DNA from 2 places in the Colwellia sp. BRX10-1 genome. Region 2 is predicted to be linked to the other one. Evidence: riboswitches for the same ligand, from Rfam matches in the RefSeq annotation. Region 2 holds a riboswitch; the other holds the start of a gene.
What was found. A riboswitch is a leader RNA that binds a small molecule or an ion and turns the genes downstream of it on or off. The one in region 2 is predicted to bind lysine.

Region 1 (10,251 bases), on a different contig from region 2:
AACATTTTATCGTTCAGATATTGGCAGAAGTATGACGAAAAAAATGCCTTTAATTATTCAAGACTCAATCATACTTTCACAACAGTTAATGCAAGATTTTATACCCGAAGTCCAATCTTTAGCCAAAGAACTTAGCGCGAGTATCGAACAATCTCGCCAAAAAGAGCAAACAAACAAGTAGTTCAAAGGTATTGGCAACAGTAGTATTGTCAATACCTTATTTATAAATCAAGGCTAATTCACACAGTATTAAAACTCAAAATACTCACTAATCACTTTATATAATTCTGTACCTTGATTCACACTCGCTGAGGCAAAATGTAAAATAGGAATGACTTTTTTATCCAGTGAAATATAGTGCAATGGATCGCCGTCACCATAATTATCCATGCGTAAAATTCTCGCCAGCGGTTCACCTGCAGCTAATGGTTGACCAAATTCAGCCAAGTAATCGACCATCCCTCCCATTGGCGAATAAAAGGCTTTGTAGTTTTTTAAATAACATCCATAACGTGTCATCGTTTTAGGTCGGTATTCAGTGGTGTTGATGACGTTTTTATGCTGTAAATAATTCATAATACTTTTAGCATCTTCTAAGGCTACATCAAGATCAATCTGTTCTTGCGAGCCTAATTCAACGGTAAAGCTTTCTTTGTTAATAGACGCTGAACTAATCGAAAACTCGATACCTAATTCAGCAAAAGCGTCTTGTAATGACCACCAAGGGCAGAAGGTTGCTTCATCTAAGGCACCATCAAAGTCATTAGGAATTAATAATGTATGTGGAATATCAAAGTACTGAGCGCTTTCTTGCGCATATTCAGGGCAGTATAAATGTTTACTTGAAATAGGCCCGGTATGTAAGTCTAAAACGTAGTCAGCTTGATGAGCCAAGCGCTGTAATTGATAAGCAATGCGTTGTCCGGTCGTTAGCCCATAAATATTATGGTTAAGTTTTTCTTCAATACTTTCAATCATTAGCTTTTTAAAATTGGCTTCAATAACTTGATTTTTTTTGCCAATACATTCACGAACAAACGGCTTGATGATGCTTTCATCAAAGTGATACATCCGATTCCAATTCACTCCGGTGATAGGATCAAATCTGCCAAGGGTATATTCACCATTTTTATGATTACACCCCACAGGGTTGGCATAAGGTACTAAGGTAATATCGCCATTTATTTTTGTGTTTTTCAATAATTCTAATAGTTGAAAAATAACCGCATTACCTTGCACTTCAGCGCCATGCATATTCGCTTGAATATAAACACTGGGTGCATCAGTACGTCCTTTTATACGATAAACAGGAACGGTAAGTGCTGCGCCGCTCGCCATTTCACCAACATGCATAACTTCTTTTTTTATTTCATTCATTTTGTTCACTTTATCTTAAACATTAAGCTGAAGTATTTATCGCTATCTTAAATACCAATCCGCTGGTTGTGCTGCTCTGACTTCAACCAACGTCCCTTGACTAAACACGTATTCAGCAGCGATATGGTGACAAAGAAAGAACGGCATACTTTCAGTAAAACCGTAAGCACCGCAATAGCCAAATACCAGTTGATCGCCAACAGATACGTCATCAGGCAAAGGCAACTTACCCAATTTGTCCATACTGGTACATAGCGGACCATGAATATCAAACAACTGTTTTTCGCGTGCAGACTCTCGTAGTAAATTTACCGGAAAAGGCTGTTCTGTTATCGCCGGTCTTAACAAATGATTAATACCTGCGGCTAAGACTAACTGCTCTTGACCATAATTCATTTTTCTATCAACAACCGGGACCACATAATAACCACACTCAGCAACCGCAAAACGGCCCAATTCTAACCATAACTCTTCGGCACCTGCCTGCTGCTTTATGATCGCCAGATCAGCAATAATTTTCTGCCAAGAAAGTGTTTTGCCTTGCTGTAAATAATCAATACCTAAACCGCCACCTAAATCTAAGATTTTTAATGGCATACCTATGTCATCAGCTAAACCTTTTAATGGTGCAACCATTTGTGACCACAGCGAGAACATTTTTTCATTACTGAGCATATTGCCCCATTGAAAAATATGTAAACCACACAACTCAATACCAGGAAAGTTAACGACTTTAATGCTTTGCCACTGCTCTATCGACAAACCAAATGGTGTTAGGCAATTTCCCCCTAAAGGGTTTTTTTCACCCTCTGGCCATTGCAACTGAACCCGCAACAGCACTCTTGGCTTAACATCATGCTCAATAGCTGCTTCATTTAACCAAGTTAGTTGATTCAAACTTTCAGCAACAAAAATATTAACCCCTTGTTTAATGAACGACGTTATTTGTGCTTTTGATTTTGCCGGACCGGTATTTAAGATACGTTCGGGTGTAATACCTTGCTTTAAGACTTGATTTAATTCGCCACTGCTCGCCACATCAAAATTAAAACCCGCATCGTCTAAGGTTTTAATGATGTTAGATAACGGGTTCGCTTTTACCGCAAACCATAACTTAATGACGTCTTGGCGTTGTAGTTCGGCTAAATGGGCTTTAAGCGCATCAAGATGATAAACAAAGTAACCTTCTTGCTGGCTACTTTCAGGTTGTTGCTTTGTTAACTCAGCGCTTAATTCAAGCGCCGAAGGAGAATCAAAACAATAGGTAGTATTTACTAACTCAGACATGATATTCCTGCTTTACCTTAGAGGGCTTAACGTAAAATAGACTCGAGCTCTAACGAGGCATTACTTTTTTCATCGCGATATTTAACGATTAATGCACAAGCCATATTTAAACCGTGCGTTTTCGCCCACGCCCCTGAAACCGGACGTGTTCCTGGCACCACTACAGCACGTTCAGGAATATCAGCACCTTTTTCAAGCATCACTTCATTCACACAATCGTAAACAGGCACTGACGCTGAAAGTGAGACACCTGGCGCTAAAACAGCCCCTTTTTTAACAACAATACCTTCGACAATGACCACACCAGCACTTAGAAAGGCACCATCTTCGATAATAACAGGGCTTGCACCAACCGGTTCTAAAACACCACCAATTTGAACAGCGGCAGAAACATGAACATTTTTACCTATTTGGGCGCACGAGCCAATTAATGCATGGCTATCAATCATAGTACCTGTATCAACAAAAGCCCCAACATTAATGTAAGCGGGTGGCATAATAATGACACCAGGAGCAACATGCGCACCACGGCGAACTGAAGAACCACCCGGTACTAATCGCACTTTATCGTCAGCGGTAAACTCACGCGCAGGTAAATTATGTTTATCGACAAACCCCTTATAAATGCCATCAAAAGCAATGTTTTCGCCCGCTTTAAATGCTGATAATATAGCTTCTTTTACGGCTACATTGGCCTGCCAATTTCCTGCTTCATCTTGATTTGCCGCACGAACAGTACCTGCTTCTAATTGTGTTAATGTTTCTTGCCAATTCATTTTAAATTCTCATGTTAATACTTAAAGGGATCACTTAGCTTGAGTTTCAAGCCATTGATTAATTAATTTATCTGATGCTAACAGCGAGTTGCAGTCGTTAAGTTCTAAATGGGTTAACGGCGCACGTAAAAAGGGAGTGTTGATCATTTTATTTTGGTGCATTAATACTTTTACGGGTATGGGACTTGCCACCTGAAAAAGCTCATCGACCGCATTTTGCCAAAGTGGAAATAAACCTTGAGTATCGCCAGCTAGTGATAGCTCGACGTATTGATGAGTCGCTGCCGGCCAGACATTACTACAAACCGAAACTAACCCTTTTACACCTGCTTGTGCTAAGTAAGGCATCATGGCGTCTTCACCACTATATAGGGCAATATCTGGACAATACTGGCGATAGGCGAGTACCTGATTTAAATCGCCACTGGCTTCTTTTAACGCCCAACAATGCTGATGATTTTGCACCGCCTGTAAAGTTTCAATAGCAATAGAAACACCGCTACGAGAGGGGACGTTATATAACATACAGGGGAAGTTGGCGGCATCAAGTAAAGCACTAAACCATTGCGTTTGACCTATCACACCCGGCTTTGCGTAAATGGGACTACCAAGTAAGTAGGCTGAAATAGGTAATTTATTACAAGCTGTTATCCAATTAATTTGCTCGGTTAACTGATAACCGCCAACAGCAACCATTAAAGGTGCGCTTAGTGATAATTGGCAAACGAATTCAACAATCTTAACTTGCTCTTGCGATGTTAAGGCCAGGCCCTCTCCTGTACTACCTAGCAAGACAATACCATTACCGGCGTCAGACTGACTAATAGCTAATTGTTTGAGGCTTGGAAAATCGATTTGACCATCATCAAGTAATGGCGTAATTAATGCGGTCCATAAAATAGTATGATGAAGCGTTGGGTTAGCTGTTAAGCTAATTTTTTTTGATAGTTTTATTTGATTCATTTCTCTCGAACTCTGTTCGTTCGGAGAACTTTTAGGCGTTTGTAATAACCAAGATAACAATCACTTATGTGAAGAGCATTAGGCTTTACAAAGGCCAGAAGCTCCCCACCAAGTTGGTGACAATTGTTAGGATTCAACCCAAACAACCGATAAGTAAATTATCAAAAAATTACTTACCTCGGCATTAATCCCCCTCGTTACCAATCATTAGAGCTTGATCTCTTTATGATAACTACCTGGTTAATGCTCCTCTTCTGGCCCTTTATCATAAGTTTCGCTTGTTTGAAAAAACAAAACTTTATTGAATTCAGGACAACAACATTAGAACATTTATTCTAATGTTGAGTCAATAGTGCTCTAAATGAAGATAATACGGATATATTATATCTTATGAAACAATAATCGCTTGTTCAATTTGTGCCAAGCGGTCTTGCCCCCAACAAATAACATTTTGAAATCGAAAACAAGGCGCTCCCCATAACCCCATACCATCTAAAGTACTTTGGTTGGTATCAGACCATTGTTGCCAGTCATGTTCATTATTATATTCTAACGCTTGTAGATAATTGATTTTATGCTGCTGACATAAAGATTCGATTACCGATTTATTTGATAAGTCTAAACCGTCAACATAAATGGCCTTAAACGCAGACTTAATAAAATCGAGTTCTTTATTTTGTTGTTCTGCATACGAAAAAATTTGAAAAGCATTAAAAATACCTTGCCCTAAAGGATCTGCAATACCGGTAAAAGGAATATTAAGTTTTTTAGCTTCACGACTGGCATCAAAAACAGCATAACGTTCTTTATTTTCTGTCGTGGTTAACCCCCGCATAATCAAAGGTAATAACGGCTTTATCTTTAAAGGGATCTGATAATGCTGACTTAACTTTTCTGCTTGTAATAAACCAATGTAAGAATAAGGGCTTCGTAATGAAATAAAGGCTTCTAATATTTTCGTGTCAGCGATGTCAGCGATGTCAGCGATGTCAGCTGCATTATCTTTCACTTGTTGCTCAGCAAAGACTAATTTATTTTTTTGATAAACAGCAACACTGTCATCTTTTGCTAAACCAAAGTCAGCCAAACGTTTTTCTAGATGCTCAAGCCTATCAATACCAACAAACCATTGCCCCGCAATAAAAATAGACGAAGGTAAGTAATGCCCTTGTTTAACTAAACGTATTAAATTTTTAATTTGATAATTTATTACCGGTGTAGAAGCATGATAGTAGTAATCAAAATCATTCGACCAAGTCTGTTGAAAGAGTTGCCAAGCATTATCGAGTGTTTTAGGTCGCAACTGCCACATTTGCTGACCAGTAAAGAGTGATTCTTGAGTCGGTCGTTGCGTTATTTTTTTCAATTGATATTGATCAGCAATAAAGTTGGCATCTTTTATTGCCCAAGTGCGCATTAATTTGGGATCGATAGTTACCCCTGGAACACTTTCATAGACTAAGAACAATTTAAATTGAATATTGAAACGTTGCTCTAGCTCTGGTAACACTTGAATCAGCATAAAGCTATAAGGGTCATTAAGTGCTAAGTAAACTTCAGCGACAGGTGTTTTTCTAAACCAGTTAGGGACGGTAAAATAGCGAAATTTTAATAACCATGCACGCTTATCACTGCGTATTAGTTTCACTTTAAACCAAGTAAAAAATTTAGTAAAAATAACCCACTCCCTGAATTTTATATGGTGATTTGCAAATTTATTATTCGCCTTTCTGACATGATAATAATATTCACGTAGAATAGCGGCTATTATAAACATATCTTTTCGTTAAGCGTATAAAATACCGTTAATTAATTTAGGGTATAAGTTATATATTTATGAATGCCATAACCCAATTATTTGAGAATAACTTTGTTAGATAACATCAATCAATTATTGCTGCGTAATCCCGATTTACTAAAAGCAAAAGCGCCATTATTTATCAACTTACCTATTGACGATTTTTTTGAAGAATACCATGCACTTCACCCTCAAGCAGTGATGACATGTTATAACACGAATTATCAATCACATTTACAAGCCAAACGATTAGACCTCACTCAAATGACTGCGGTATTTAATGTCTATTATCAAAGTAAGACTGCCCACGACTTAGTGATTATTCAGTTTCCTAAAAGTAAGGCCGAGTTAACTTTTATGCTCGCGATGATAAAAGACTCGATAGCAAATGAATGTTTAGTTTTGGTTGTCGGTGAGAATAAAAGCGGTATTAAGTCATTAGCAAAGTTGACCGAACAACAGCTTGGCGATTGTGCAAAAATTGATGCTGCTCGCCATTGCTTATTATTCGCAAGCAATATACTTGCGACGCAAGAGTCTTTTATCTTAGACAACTGGCTAAAGCCATATTCTTTTATGATTAAAGACACAAGTGTAGATGTGGTTGCCTTGCCTGGTGTATTCAGTCAAAACGGCCTCGACATTGGCACTCAGGTATTGTTGGAAAATTTACCAAAGAAAATTACCGGCGAGCTACTCGATTTTGGCTGTGGTGCCGGAGTCATAGCCAGTTACTTGGGTAAAGTTTTTCCTGAGATTAAGTTACACTTACTTGATGTCAGTGCCTTAGCATTATATTCAGCGCAAGCAACATTGAAATTAAATAATTTAACTGGTCACGTTTTTCCATCAGATAGCTTGTCAGATCTAAAAGGTAAGTACGATTACGTTATTTCAAATCCACCCTTTCATCAGGGCCTTAAAACCAATTATCAAGCAACAGAGACATTCCTTTCAAAAATAAAACCCCATTTAAAACCGAAAGGACAAGTCACTGTGGTGGCAAATAGTTTTCTCCGTTATCAACCCATAATGGAAGAGGCGATTGGAAGAACACAAGTTTTGGCTAAGCAAAAGGGCTTTTCTCTTTATCATTGTTCAATTTAATTGCTCAATATAAAATTTAAGTTACTATAAATATATGGAAAAAATGAAACGCATTCACTCATTAAAGAAAAAACTGATGATTATGATCATCGGTTTCATTGTATTGTTTGTTACTCTTTCTTCTTTTATCATCGCTAATTCATTTATTGAAGATACAAAAGAAGACGCAGCGACTAATACAAAATATTGGGCCGAGCTTATCGCTAATGCCAGCAGCACCAATCTTGTTAATGATAAAATGCTGTTAACTGATCATTATTTATCCATGCTTAAGTCTGTCCCTTATATTAACCACGTTCATATTTATAAAGTATCCCCTGAGCCTGAAGGCATAGTGTTTTTTGCGAACTATAATAAAAGTATGAGCTCACCTATACTTGAAAAAACAGATAGAATAATGGAGTTATCTTCGGTAAAGATAAGTACTTATATTATAGAGCTTATGGTACCCATTACCCAGCAAGATAAAAAAGTTGGCTACGTTTATATACAAGTTGGTACTGACTATATTAAACGTATAACAAACAACATGTTCTTGCGTTATAGCGTCATTATTTTCATGCTTATTTTAGTGACGCTTTTAATAACAATAATACTCAACCGCTTTATCACCATTCCTATGTCAGATATGGCAAATAAAGTACAAGATATTTCGAAACATAAACAGTTCAATTTACGCATTGAACAAATGCCTTTTAAAGAGCTCGATATTCTAGCGCGCAACATAAACATCGTACTCAATAGAGCTGAAACACAACTTGCTAAACTCTCAGATGCCAAGCAACTCACTTATCAGCAAAACAAAGATCTTGAAAATAAAGTCAATAAACGTACCCAAGCCTTGAAGGATTCCAATAATGAATTACTTTCAACATTAGAAAAATTGCATCAGTTTCAAGGGCAACTTGTTGAAAGTGAGAAAATGGCTTCGTTAGGCGATATGGTTGCCGGTGTTGCTCATGAAGTAAATACACCGATAGGTTTAGGCGTTACAGCTTCAACATTATTATCGGATCGCTTATTAGAAATAAAAAAAGCTTTTGATGATAAAACCTTAAAATCAAGTCAATTGAAAAAGTTTCTTGTTGAAGGTGAAGAAAATACCGCAATTATTTACCGTAACTTGAAGCGCGCTGCAGAATTAATTGCCAGTTTCAAAAAAGTTGCCGTTGACCAATCAAGTGAAGAAGCAAGAACATTCAATATCAAAAATTTGTTTGACGACATATTATTAACGTTAGCCCCACAAATTAAAAAGTTACCTTTTATTATTAATGTGGACTGTCCAAGCGAACTCGTCATAAAAAGCAAACCCGGTCCTATCAATCAAATAATTATTAATTTAATACAAAATTCTATTAATCATGGCTTTGATGACAGAGACCATGGTGTAATTACCATACAGACTAGTATTTCTAGCGATATGCTTACTATTGACTATCAGGACGATGGTAGGGGTATTGAGCCTTCTATTATGAATAAAATTTTTGAGCCTTTCACCACCACAAAAAGGGGTTCGGGTGGCAGTGGCTTGGGCTTACATCTGGTGTATAATTTAGTCACACAAGCACTAGGTGGAAAAATATCCTTTATTAGTGAAATTGAAAAAGGGGTTAATTTCAAAATTATTATCCCAACACAAGTCATTAAAGAAGATTAAAGCTGTGCTGATAAATATTTGTTGAATAAGAAGAAACTAACAAACTTGATTGTTTTTTAGTTAGTGGTTCTATACCATACTAATAATTGTATAAATAATTAACAAAATAAGCATTAGTAACATAGCGTTAATATAATTTTCAGCTATAACTAACATACCGTAAACATTATTGCTAAATACATAAAGAATGGAAAAAAAAACATGCAAAAACCTCACATACTTATCGTAGAAGACGAAGATGTTACACGCTTTAACCTACGTAACTTGTTTGAAGCAGAAGGCTATCAAGTATCAGAGGCTACAGACGGTGAGAGCATGGATACTCAATTACAAAAAAACACCATTAATTTAGTCATCATGGATATTAACCTTCCGGGTAAAAATGGCTTATTATTGGCAAGAGAATTAACCAGCAACAACGAGCTAGGGTTAATATTTCTTACCGGTCGTGATAGTGATATAGATAAGATACTTGGTTTAGAAATTGGTGCTGATGACTATTTAACAAAACCATTTAATCCACGTGAATTAACAATTCGAGCTCGAAACATTCTTAACCGAATTGGTCAGACAAAGAATGAAATTGAAAAAGCAGTGATCACTTTCAATAAATGGTCACTCGATGGTAATTCAAGAAAAATGACCGCACCTGACGGGCAAGTTTTATCTATACCTCGCGGCGAATATCGCGCTCTACGTTTATTAATTGAAAACACGGGCCAAATTGTTACTCGCCAGCAATTGATTAAAGAAATGACCGGGCGTGACCTTCGCTCAAATGACCGTACCGTTGATGTAACGATTAGGCGTTTACGCAAACATTTTGAATCGGTACCTGACGCTGCTGAATTAATTAATACCATTCACGGTGAAGGATATCGTTTTATTGGCTCTGTAGATTAAGCGCGCTTTAACAATAAATAATTAAAAAAGGGGAAGCAATAATTGCTTCCCCTTTTTTAATTGTCTTAAATCATGGTTATTTTGAGTCTAACCATACTTTAAAAGCAGTAACGGCATTTTTATTTATCTCATTCAACTCAGAGATAAAGGCTGATTTTTCTGGCCATTGCCCGGGTAATTTTTCAATTGCCACCAACTTAGCATGAGCGGTTAACAAACCAACACTGCCAGTTGCACCTTTCATTTTATGGCAACGTTCTTGCCATAATACTTGTGACTCTTGTGCAATCGAATCGATAATGTCTTCAATATAGGTCTTTGATTGCTCAATATATAAGTCCAACATCTGTTGCACAATATCTTGTCCTAAGCTATCCAAG
Region 2 (10,251 bases):
TGTCGGTGTTCCTGCGCCATTGGCGACTGAGACAATTGAATGAGCTAATGCTTGAGCTGATTCAATATCGGCCATCATCGCGCCATTGCCTACTTTTACATCCATGACTAAAGACTCGAGGCCAGCTGCTAATTTTTTTGATAAAATAGAAGCAGTGATCAATGGGATGGATTCTACTGTGCTCGTTACGTCACGAATTGAATAAAGACGTTTGTCGGCTGGTGCTAAATCTTTGGTTTGTGAAATAATTGCTGTGCCTTGCTCTTTAACTGTTGCTTGGAACTCTGCAAGGCTAGGGCGAACATTAAAACCAGGGATGGCCTCTAATTTATCAACCGTACCACCAGTATGACCTAAACCTTGTCCTGCAATCATTGGCACATTAGCCCCACATGCCGCGACTATTGGTGCTAGCATTAAGCTTACTTTATCACCAACACCACCCGTTGAATGTTTATCTACAATGGGTTTGTTTAATTTATTATGCCAATCAACAACCGTACCCGAGTCACGCATAGCCATGGTTAGATTAACAACTTCATCGGTTGTCATGCCATTAAGCCAAATAGCCATAGCCATAGAGCCAACTTGTGCATCGGTGAAATCACCTGTTTTAAGACCGTCAACAAAGCATTGAATTTCATCTACAGTTAAAGCTTGTTTATTACGTTTTTGACGAATGATATTTTGAGGTAAGTGCATACTGATCCCTTTAGATAATAATTGAGTTGAAAAGCATTAGGTAACAATTATGTAAACGTCCATGCTTTTTAATTTGTTAATTGGTTGCTAATAGCATAGCTATGTATTGCTTTTATTTAGTATTATAGTTGAGCCATAACTAGCTGTTTAATACATTTAATAGCCATATATTGTGTTTTCCTGACTCATGTGTCAAGATCTAATCGTGTTTTTCTGACCAATTGGTCAGATTATTATACTATGCCCGTTGTTTTACTAAAAGAGTATTGTCATGTCCCTGTTAGAAGCCTTTGGTTATGTTGCAAGTGTGCTAATTGCCTTATCGTTAATGATGTCTAATATCAAACGATTGCGTTGGATAAATTTATTTGGTGCTGCTGCCTTTAGTGTTTACGGGTACTTTATTGATGCCTACCCTGTTTTTATTTTAAACGGTTGGATAGCTTTGGTTGATGTATACTATTTAATCCGTATTTATCAAGAAAAAGATCAATTTGATTTAATTAAATTAAAATCAGTGGAATCATCTTTTTTCAACTTGTTAAAGGAACGTTACGGTAAAGATATCATTGGCTTATGTAAAAACTTTCAGTGGCAGCAACTTGATGATGCCGTGGTATTGTTATTGTTTAGGAACATGAAACCCGTAGGATTATTTGCTTATCGGGAGTTAGATGAGGACGGTAAGGTTGAAGTGCTACTCGACTATATCATTCCCGAAGACCGAGATTTTAAAGCAGCCAAATTTATGTTCTCTGCTGAACAAAATCAACTAAGACAAGAAGGTATTAAACATTTAATCGTCGAGCCATCAGATGATGCTCATGAACTTTACTTGAGACGGGTTGGCTTTACCAAAAAGGCTGATCATTACGAATTATTAATCAATTGAGTGTACTGAAGACCGCAAGCAGATAAATACCGGGTTTAAAAGGGCAAACAATAAAATCCCGCCATCACCTTAAATGAAGTGGCGGGGTGTTCGCTATTAGCGCGTTAGTTCTTTTGTGAATTTTCTAAATCTTTAATCTGCACGGCTATTTTTTCTGCTTCAGCAGTGATCATCGAATATGACTTTATATCTCCATTTCTTTGCGAAAACATCGCTTGTTCAAGCTTAGCTTCATAGAGTTTATTTAATTTTTTTATCGGGTCTTTTTTAAATATTCCAAACATTTTATTTACCATTGAGTTGGTTACTGTTAGTTATACGTATACAAATCGATTTTAGTTTTTATTATTTACATTTTAATTAAAAACTTATTGTATCGTGCTACGTGTTGCAAAAATTTATTCTCATTATAAGAGGGAAAAATGGAAAAAAATAAATTCAGCTCAGAATGGTCCTTACTCCAAAATCAGTTTGACAGCTATGAGAAACATTCGCTTTATATAAAACTTATTGCCGTTATCGTTTTACTAATAGCCATTATATCGAATGTAATCACGATTCCTATCTTTTTAATCTTAGTCGTTTTATGGCTTCAAGATGCTGTTTGGAAGACATTTCAATCACGTATTGAGACACGGCTTTTACAGCTGGAAAAATATATTTCAGCCGACAGTAGTGAAAATGTATGTCAATTTAACTCTGAATATCATAAAGTTAGCTTATCAGGTCTTGCCTTAATTAAAGAATATGCCTGCCAATCAATTAGGCCTACTGTTGCATTTCCTCATGTAGTATTGATATTCATCTTATGGGTTCAGCATGTGTTGTAGTGGGTTAGCTTATATTGATAAATCACTTATGACTTTAGATAACTATTGTTTTATTCGCGCTAATATCGCGTTATTTTTTGGATAATTATTATGAACTTAGACAAATCGACTAAACGTATTGATAAAAGAGTTAAGAAAGGATTTCAAGGCTACCCACAAATTTCATTAGCTTATTTTGGTCAGTCAGCTGATTGTGCTACTGAAGTTGTGGTTGGTTTTATTGCCGCTGAAGGTGATGCTCCACAAGAGCAAAAATTTACCAGTAAAGGTGATGCGAGAAAAGATGAAACTATTCAAACAACACTATTAAAAGTTATTGAACGTGCGGATGCAAAAACAGTGGTAGAAGTTGCGGGTGTTACCCTTATTAAATAATATTGCTGGCTAATTACTGTCTGTTAATAGTTCAGTTAATAGGTCAGTGAATATTGAGTTTAAAAATTAAAGATGACCATAATTTATAGATTTTCTGACGACCATATAAAGCAAGTTCACCAGCTTTATAAAAGTGTATGGTGGGGTAAAGAACGCTCACTCGAAGACACTCAAAATTGTATTCGTGGTTCTCAAATTTGTATTGGTATTCTCGATGTAGACAATGAGCTCATTGGTTTTACGCGAATTCTAAGCGACTTTATCTATAAAGCAATCATCTTTGATGTGATTGTAAGCGCCTCTCATCGTGGTAATGGTATAGGTCAGCAATTGATGAGCCTGGTTAAAAACCATGATAAATTAGTCAAAGTAAAACATTTTGAATTATATTGCTTACCTGAACTGGAGAGCTTTTATAAAAATCTTGGTTTTTCAACGGATGTCGGTGGTATAAAATTAATGCGCTGCAGCAACCGTTAATTTTTATATAAAAGCCTAGCCATGCTTTAGTTGAACTACGGGCAATGCTATTAAGCTATTATTTCTAAAAAAGATCGACTTAGCCTATTGATTTATTATTACAGATAGGATTTAATCCACATGTCGGTTATTAGAATAAATACTCAAATTGTATGTTTTTAATAATCAACCAGAAGAGGAGCAGTAGCTAGGTAGATAACACGAAGAACCACCATTCTTTTGACTGTTATTGAGGGAGACTATTGCCGAGAGTAATTAGCGAGTGGCGTTATTTATTCGGTTACTAGGGCTGAATCCCTAGGATTGTCACCTCTAGTTAGTATATTAAGTGCTAATTAGATTATGGTGGAGAGCTTCTGGCTGAAAAGTTTAGTTTATCTTACCAAGAACACTTCTTAATTCAGCCATGCTCTTCCTTGAAGTTTAAAAGTTACCCTATAATTATTACTGGGGGCTTAATTAGGGAGACCTTAGATGTCATTATTACCTTTTACTGTTGCAAAATTTGGCGGCACAAGTCTAGCTGATCATCAAGCGATGTTACGATGCGCTCAGATCATTAAAAACGATGCAAGTAACAAAGTTGTTGTCGTATCTGCAAGTTCAGGCGTTACTAATTTACTGGTTCGTTTAAGTCAAAAAGATGTATCTCAGCATGAACAATTAACAATCATTAGCAGTATTCGCGCTATCCAATTTAATATTACCCAACATTTAGCTGAAGAAACACAGCTAAACTTTCAAATTGATCAACTGCTAAATGAGTTAAGCGAGTTCTCTAACGCACAATCACTTAATTATTGCCCACGCATAGCCGATGCAATTTTGTCATTTGGTGAACAAATGAGTTCATGTATCTTTGCACAAGTCCTTAAATCTGTTGGTGTTAATGGCGAAATGTTTGATGTTCGCCAAGTCATGAAAACCAACGCATTATACGGTAAAGCCGTTGTTAACCTTGAGATGCTCGCTAAGAACGCACAGCAATTTCTTATGCCTTTGCTGGTTGATAAAGTTATCGTTACCCAAGGTTTCATTGGTCAAGACGAGGACGGTCATACGACAACCCTAGGCCGTGGCGGATCTGATTACAGTGCCGCACTTTTAGCAGAAGCGTTACATGCCGATAATCTTTCTATTTGGACTGATGTTGTCGGTATTTTTACCACAGACCCACGTATTACCGAGCATGCCCGTGCTATTAAAGAAATCAGTTTTGGCGAAGCGGCTGAAATGGCGACCTTTGGCGCAAAAATTCTTCATCCGGCAACACTCATTCCTGCGATGAGAAAGAATATTCCGGTTTTTGTTGGTTCAAGTAAGGAACCAGAGAAGGGGGGTACACGCATTCAACAGTTTGTTGAATCGAGCCCAATATACCGCTCAATAGCCTTACGTAGAGAGCAAACATTAGTAACGGTAAAGAGTCCTGCTATGCTACATGCTAGTGGTTTTCTTGCACAAGTCTTTGGTATTTTAGCCAAACATGAACTGAGTGTTGATTTAATTACCACCAGTGAAATCAGTATTGCGCTAACCTTCGATAACCCTACGGGTTCGACGCAAGCGCTTTTAAACTCAACCGTTGTTGAAGAATTAGAACAGCTTTGTGAAGTGACCGTAGAGCACGGTTTATCGTTAATAGCGGTTATAGGAAATAAAATGCATCGCAGTAATGGCGTTGGTACCAGTATTTTTGAAACTATCTCAGGGATAAACGTGCGGATGATTTGTCATGGCGCCAGTGAACATAACTTATGTTTCTTAGTCGACGAGAAACAAGCAAATGAAACCGTTGAAAAGCTACACAATGCCTTATTTTCATAAGCTTTAAGCGTATTATTTCTTTGGTCAGTACAGAAAAAAGATAAAACACCTTGCCGTGTTTTATCTTTTATTTATCACGATTCGTAACTTAACGGATCGGTAACATTATTATCACTGAAAGCTTCTAAACGCTCTTGGCAGGCACCACATTTTCCACAGGCTTTTTCACGGCCGTTATAACACGTCCAAGTATTATCATAGCTTAAGCCCATTTTTAATCCATCGGTTAAAATATCACTTTTAGTAACCGTTAAATAAGGGCTAAATATTTCTACTGACTCGTAGTTAGCTATTTTACACACCTCATTCATTTTCATTACAAATTCGGGACGACAATCAGGATATATTGCATGGTCTCCTGAATGTGCGCCGTAATAAACTTGGCTAGCCCCCACTGAAACGGCATAACCGACCGCAAGTGATAACAAAATCATGTTACGGTTAGGTACAACCGTTGATTTCATACTTTCAGCTTCGTAATGACCTTCAGGAATATCAATATTGTCGGTTAATGAAGAACCAGCAAGTAATTGATTAATAGATGATATATCGATAATTTTATGGTTTACATCAAGTGATTGACAAACCGTACTGGCAAATTCAATTTCTTTGACATGACGCTGTCCGTAATCAAAGGTTAATGCGAACACTTCTTTGCCATCATGCAAGGCGCGATTAAGAACAGTGAATGAGTCCATGCCACCAGAATAAATAACAACAACTTTGTTTGTCATTTCTAAAGTCTCTTAGGGTATAATTAATATCGCGCATTTTACTTCAATTTACACCAGCAATAAACAGGCAAAAACCCCGATGACCGTAAAATACAAAATTAATGAATTATTTGAAACTATTCAAGGAGAGGGCGCTTTTACCGGTCAACCTTCAATTTTTATCCGTTTACAAGGTTGCCCCGTTGCTTGCTCGTGGTGTGATACTAAGCATACTTGGGCAATAAACCTTGAAGATGAAGTAACACCGAATGCTATGTTAACAAAAGAAGCTGAATCTCAAACGTGGTCAGCGCTTACGGTTAAAGATATTTTAGCGATGATAACGGCAGAAGGTTATCAAGCCAAACACATTGTTATCACAGGCGGTGAGCCAGCGATGGTTGATTTACTCCCTCTGTGCCAAGCACTTGAAACCAATGGTTTTAGTTGTCAATTAGAAACATCGGGTACTTTTGAAATACAGGTGACGGATAAGTGCTGGGTGACTGTTTCACCCAAAGTAAACATGAAGGGTGGCTACAAAATATTAAACTCAGCGATGTTACGTGCCAATGAAATTAAACATCCAGTGGCGACTGAGCAGCATATAGACGACTTAAAAGCGTTATTAGCCGAACATAATATTGTTAACACCCAAGTTTATTTGCAACCGATCAGCCAAAAAGAACGGGCAACAGCGTTAGCAATAAAAAGCTGTATTGAAAATAATTGGCGTTTATCCGTTCAAGTACATAAATATTTAGGTATAGAGTAAATAATTACTTTACCTGCAATGGCAAAGTAATCGACACCGTGACACCTTGCGGATTATGATGATTACTTGCCACGATATGCCCCTGATGAAATTCACAAATCAAACGGGCAATATATAAGCCTAATCCCAAATGAGGGGTCTTATCTTCTTTCATTTGCGGTGTTTCACGCATTGAAACCATAGAATCAAAAAGTCGCTCTTCCATCGTGTCGGGTAATAACGTGCCGTTATTGCTAACGTGAATGGTGATGTCTTTATTTTTCAACGCTGTAGTTATGAAAAGTTTACTATCTTCACTAAACTCTACGGCATTAGTGACAACCTTATCTAATAATTGCGCTATATGCTCAGGCGATCCCACCAACATTACTTTTTTATCTGAGGCCAAATACTCAATAGTAAAGTTAGGGTATATCTGCTGATATCCTTGTACACAACCATTAAGCACATCAAAGAGATTAAAACTGACCTTGTCAGTTTGATTGAGCATTTGTTCAAGACGAGTCGCTTCACTCATATTGGTTAATATATTGTTTAAGCGATTAATACCACTTTGGGCACGGTCAATGTAAGCGGAACTTTTCTCAGGCAAGGCTTGTAAAGACAAATTTTCTAAGGATGTTCTAACAATCGCTATCGGGGTGCGGAGTTCATGTGAGAGTCGTGACGACATATTTTCTAAGTAATGATTGTATTGGCTTAAACGATTTACTGCCGTAGAAAAACTGCGAGAGAGGTCGCCAATTTCATCATTGGCTGTTGATACTTGCATACTCTCGGCTATCTCGTTATTGATTCGACCGTGTTCATCAATAGCAATTTCTGCCTGATTACGCAGTTGGCGAATGCGATTTGAAATACGTGACGCAAAAAAGAAAAAAGCGAAAGCACCCAATAACATAATCGCTAAAATTGACGTAAACAATTTCTCTAAGGCTTTATTTCGTACACTGAGAATGCCATTGGTTGTTTCTTCAACAATGACCGCACCGTTGACCTTATCGCTGATATAGATAGGGTATGCAGCTGATATGATAACCGCTTTTTTATCTGTGGTTAATCGCCATTGAGATTTTGGCATACCCGCAAGTGCGGCTTCAATATGTTCACCCGTTAGGTTTTGCGTGTCGTAAAGACGGTCAATAAAATCATCTTGAGGTTTGTTGAGCAAATGTTGAAATAACGGTTGTAAGTATTTTTGTGTCCAAGCATACCAAGAGCCATCGTTATCAGAGTTATTGATGTTTTTTTGCCATAAGCCACTGGCTTTTTTTATGTCGCCACTTTTTGCTAGTACGCGATGATGTTGATCAACCACCCAAATACGTGACTGTGTGTAACTCATGCCCTTTACTATGCGTTCAATTTCAGGTGACGGCACCAAAATGGTACCTAAGGTTGCTGCGCTACTTGGATCTGCACTGCCTATTATTGTTGTGGCTGCACTCAATGGCGTATCAACATCATGAATGGCAAAGGCTAAGCGGTCACTGATTTTAGTTAAAGGGATGCGTAGTTCAATATTATAACCTTGCTCGGTATCGCGCCATTGGCCCTGAATGAAGCTAACGGGCCTTGGAAATTGAAGCCGTTCATTACTTTCAAGGTCATTAATGCGATAGGCAGCAAGCCACCCCTGATTTTTATTACTGACGATAAAACGTTGGAAATTGCCATTAATATCGTTGAATGATAATTCCAGATGATCATTTTTGTTGATGGCTCGAGCATTTTCATCACGATAAATAACCGTATCGTCGATCACCTGAATAAAAAAGTATAAGTATTTATCATATTTTCCAACAGCGGCACTGAAATGATTAGTGAGCTTATCAACGCTTAATTGCTGACCAAGCTGGTTATTAACCCCATAGTAGTGGGACTTTTCTTGAAAACTTGGCCAGTCGTTGGGTAAACCGTCGAGATTTATCGCTTGAGATAATTGATAACCGTAAAGGTCTTTACCTTTTTCAACGTCGGGTAAAAAACTGGCTTGGTTATTAAAAAGGTTAGGGCGTTCATGCAACGAAGTCGCGAGGGCTCTTGCTGTTCCTATGATTGTTTGTTCCTGACCAAAGCGTAAATACTTTTCCATTTCCCATACGTATTGATAACCAAACCAGGGAATGGCAAAGAGAAAACTAGACAGGAGTAGAAGCTTAGTTCGTAAGCCGAAACGAAAATTGAGCTTATTTTTCATCTTTGTTCCAACGATAGCCCATGCCATAAACTGTTTCTATGCAGTTAAAGTCTTTATCTATTTGGTTAAATTTTTTACGAATGCGTTTTACATGGGAAGTAATGGTACTGTCATCGACATAGATGTTGGAGTCTTTCATCAGTTGTTGACGGTTCTTAACATGTCCGGGGTTTTTAGCTAAGGCAAAGACCATCCAAAATTCGGTGATCGTTAAATCAACACTTTGTTGCTGCCAAATAATGCTCATTCGTTGATTGTCGATAGTTAGCGGCCCTAATGTGAGTAAACTACTTTCAGCAGTTGGCTGTTTTAGTGCTTCTTGGCGACGAAAGAGGGCTGCAATGCGCGCTGATAAATGTGGCAGGCTAATATCTTTAGTTAAATAATCGTCAGCGCCAATACGTAATCCTGACACCGTATCAACATCATTATCACGCGCAGTTAAAAAAATAATAGGCAAGGTCGTTGATATATTCCTAAGCCATTGGCATAGGGTAAAACCGCCGTCATATTCTTGCTCTAAGCCAATATCTAATATCACAAGGTGAGGCAAACTTATTGCAAAGGCCTTACAGGCGTTTTCTCTATTAGCAAAGGTCTGCACTTGATAACCTTGAACGCGCAGCACATCCGCATAGTTTTCTCTTATAGCGGCTTCATCTTCGACTATGGCAATTCGTTTTAACACTCTATACGACTCTATTGGTTAACTTATTTTAAGGCACTATATAAGAGTTTTTTTATAAATGCGCGCAATTGTTGTAATTGCCACATTGTTGCCACATTTGCTCATTACTTTGCCTTTTTTGTGTCGTTTCAAAGCCTATTTTTCTTGTTTTAATTACCTCGTCAACAAAAAACACCTTAATCATTTAGGAATTAACATGAAAAAAATTAACAGTAAATTAAACCCAGCGAAACTTTTCTTAATCACAGCGCTTATTGCTGCACCGACATTAAGTCATTCCGCATACGCCTTTGAAAAGTCAAACTTAACAGCAAGCGATTCGGTTGAACTTAGTGACAGAGATAAAGAAAGTATTGGCTTAGGTAGCGGCATGATCATTGGCGCGATATTTGGTGGTCCTATTGGCGCTATTTTAGTGGGAGCGACCGGTACACTTATTGCGAAAACACAAAACGATAAAGAAAATTTGAGTGAACTACAGGCGTCATTGAAAAAGCAAGAGCATGATTATTTGCAGGCTGCAAACGAGTTCCGCCGCAATTTACAACGCTCTGAACAAAATCATCAATTAGAATTATCGGTTTTAGAACAAAACTTTGATAAAAAATACCAAAATGCCAGTCAACTACAAGCTGAAAATTTACTGATGAGTTTACAATTTTCAACCGGATCTAGTGACTTACAGCCGCACTATCAAAGTCAAATCGTTTCTTTGGCAGAAATGTTACAACAATCGCCAAAACTCTTTATCGATTTATCGGGTTATACC

Region 1: another riboswitch for lysine. It lies ahead of dapA (4-hydroxy-tetrahydrodipicolinate synthase); the one in region 2 lies ahead of lysC (lysine-sensitive aspartokinase 3).

Annotation. Positions count from the first base shown of each region.
Region 1 covers NZ_JACGWC010000002.1:105,790-116,040, forward strand. Annotated here, with positions in the region: gene H4J75_RS02935 (DUF2059 domain-containing protein) at 1-181, shown strand, start outside; gene H4J75_RS02940 (succinylglutamate desuccinylase/aspartoacylase family protein) at 250-1,386, opposite strand; gene H4J75_RS02945 (PLP-dependent decarboxylase) at 1,420-2,664, opposite strand; gene H4J75_RS02950 (2,3,4,5-tetrahydropyridine-2,6-dicarboxylate N-succinyltransferase) at 2,691-3,440, opposite strand; gene dapA (4-hydroxy-tetrahydrodipicolinate synthase) at 3,471-4,403, opposite strand; lysine riboswitch at 4,494-4,665, opposite strand; gene H4J75_RS02960 (DsbA family protein) at 4,792-6,180, opposite strand; gene H4J75_RS02965 (methyltransferase) at 6,274-7,308, shown strand; gene H4J75_RS02970 (sensor histidine kinase) at 7,352-8,968, shown strand; gene arcA (two-component system response regulator ArcA) at 9,170-9,871, shown strand; gene H4J75_RS02980 (Hpt domain-containing protein) at 9,948-10,251, opposite strand, start outside.
Region 2 covers NZ_JACGWC010000016.1:14,968-25,218, reverse strand. Annotated here, with positions in the region: gene deoA (thymidine phosphorylase) at 1-702, opposite strand, end outside; gene H4J75_RS13255 (hypothetical protein) at 974-1,594, shown strand; gene H4J75_RS13250 (DUF6435 family protein) at 1,699-1,878, opposite strand; gene H4J75_RS13245 (hypothetical protein) at 2,017-2,424, shown strand; gene H4J75_RS13240 (hypothetical protein) at 2,515-2,799, shown strand; gene H4J75_RS13235 (GNAT family N-acetyltransferase) at 2,872-3,279, shown strand; lysine riboswitch at 3,445-3,643, shown strand; gene lysC (lysine-sensitive aspartokinase 3) at 3,754-5,106, shown strand; gene queC (7-cyano-7-deazaguanine synthase QueC) at 5,181-5,840, opposite strand; gene queE (7-carboxy-7-deazaguanine synthase QueE) at 5,920-6,594, shown strand; gene pdsS (proteobacterial dedicated sortase system histidine kinase) at 6,599-8,794, opposite strand; gene pdsR (proteobacterial dedicated sortase system response regulator) at 8,784-9,482, opposite strand; gene pdsO (sortase-associated OmpA-like protein PdsO) at 9,679-10,251, shown strand, end outside.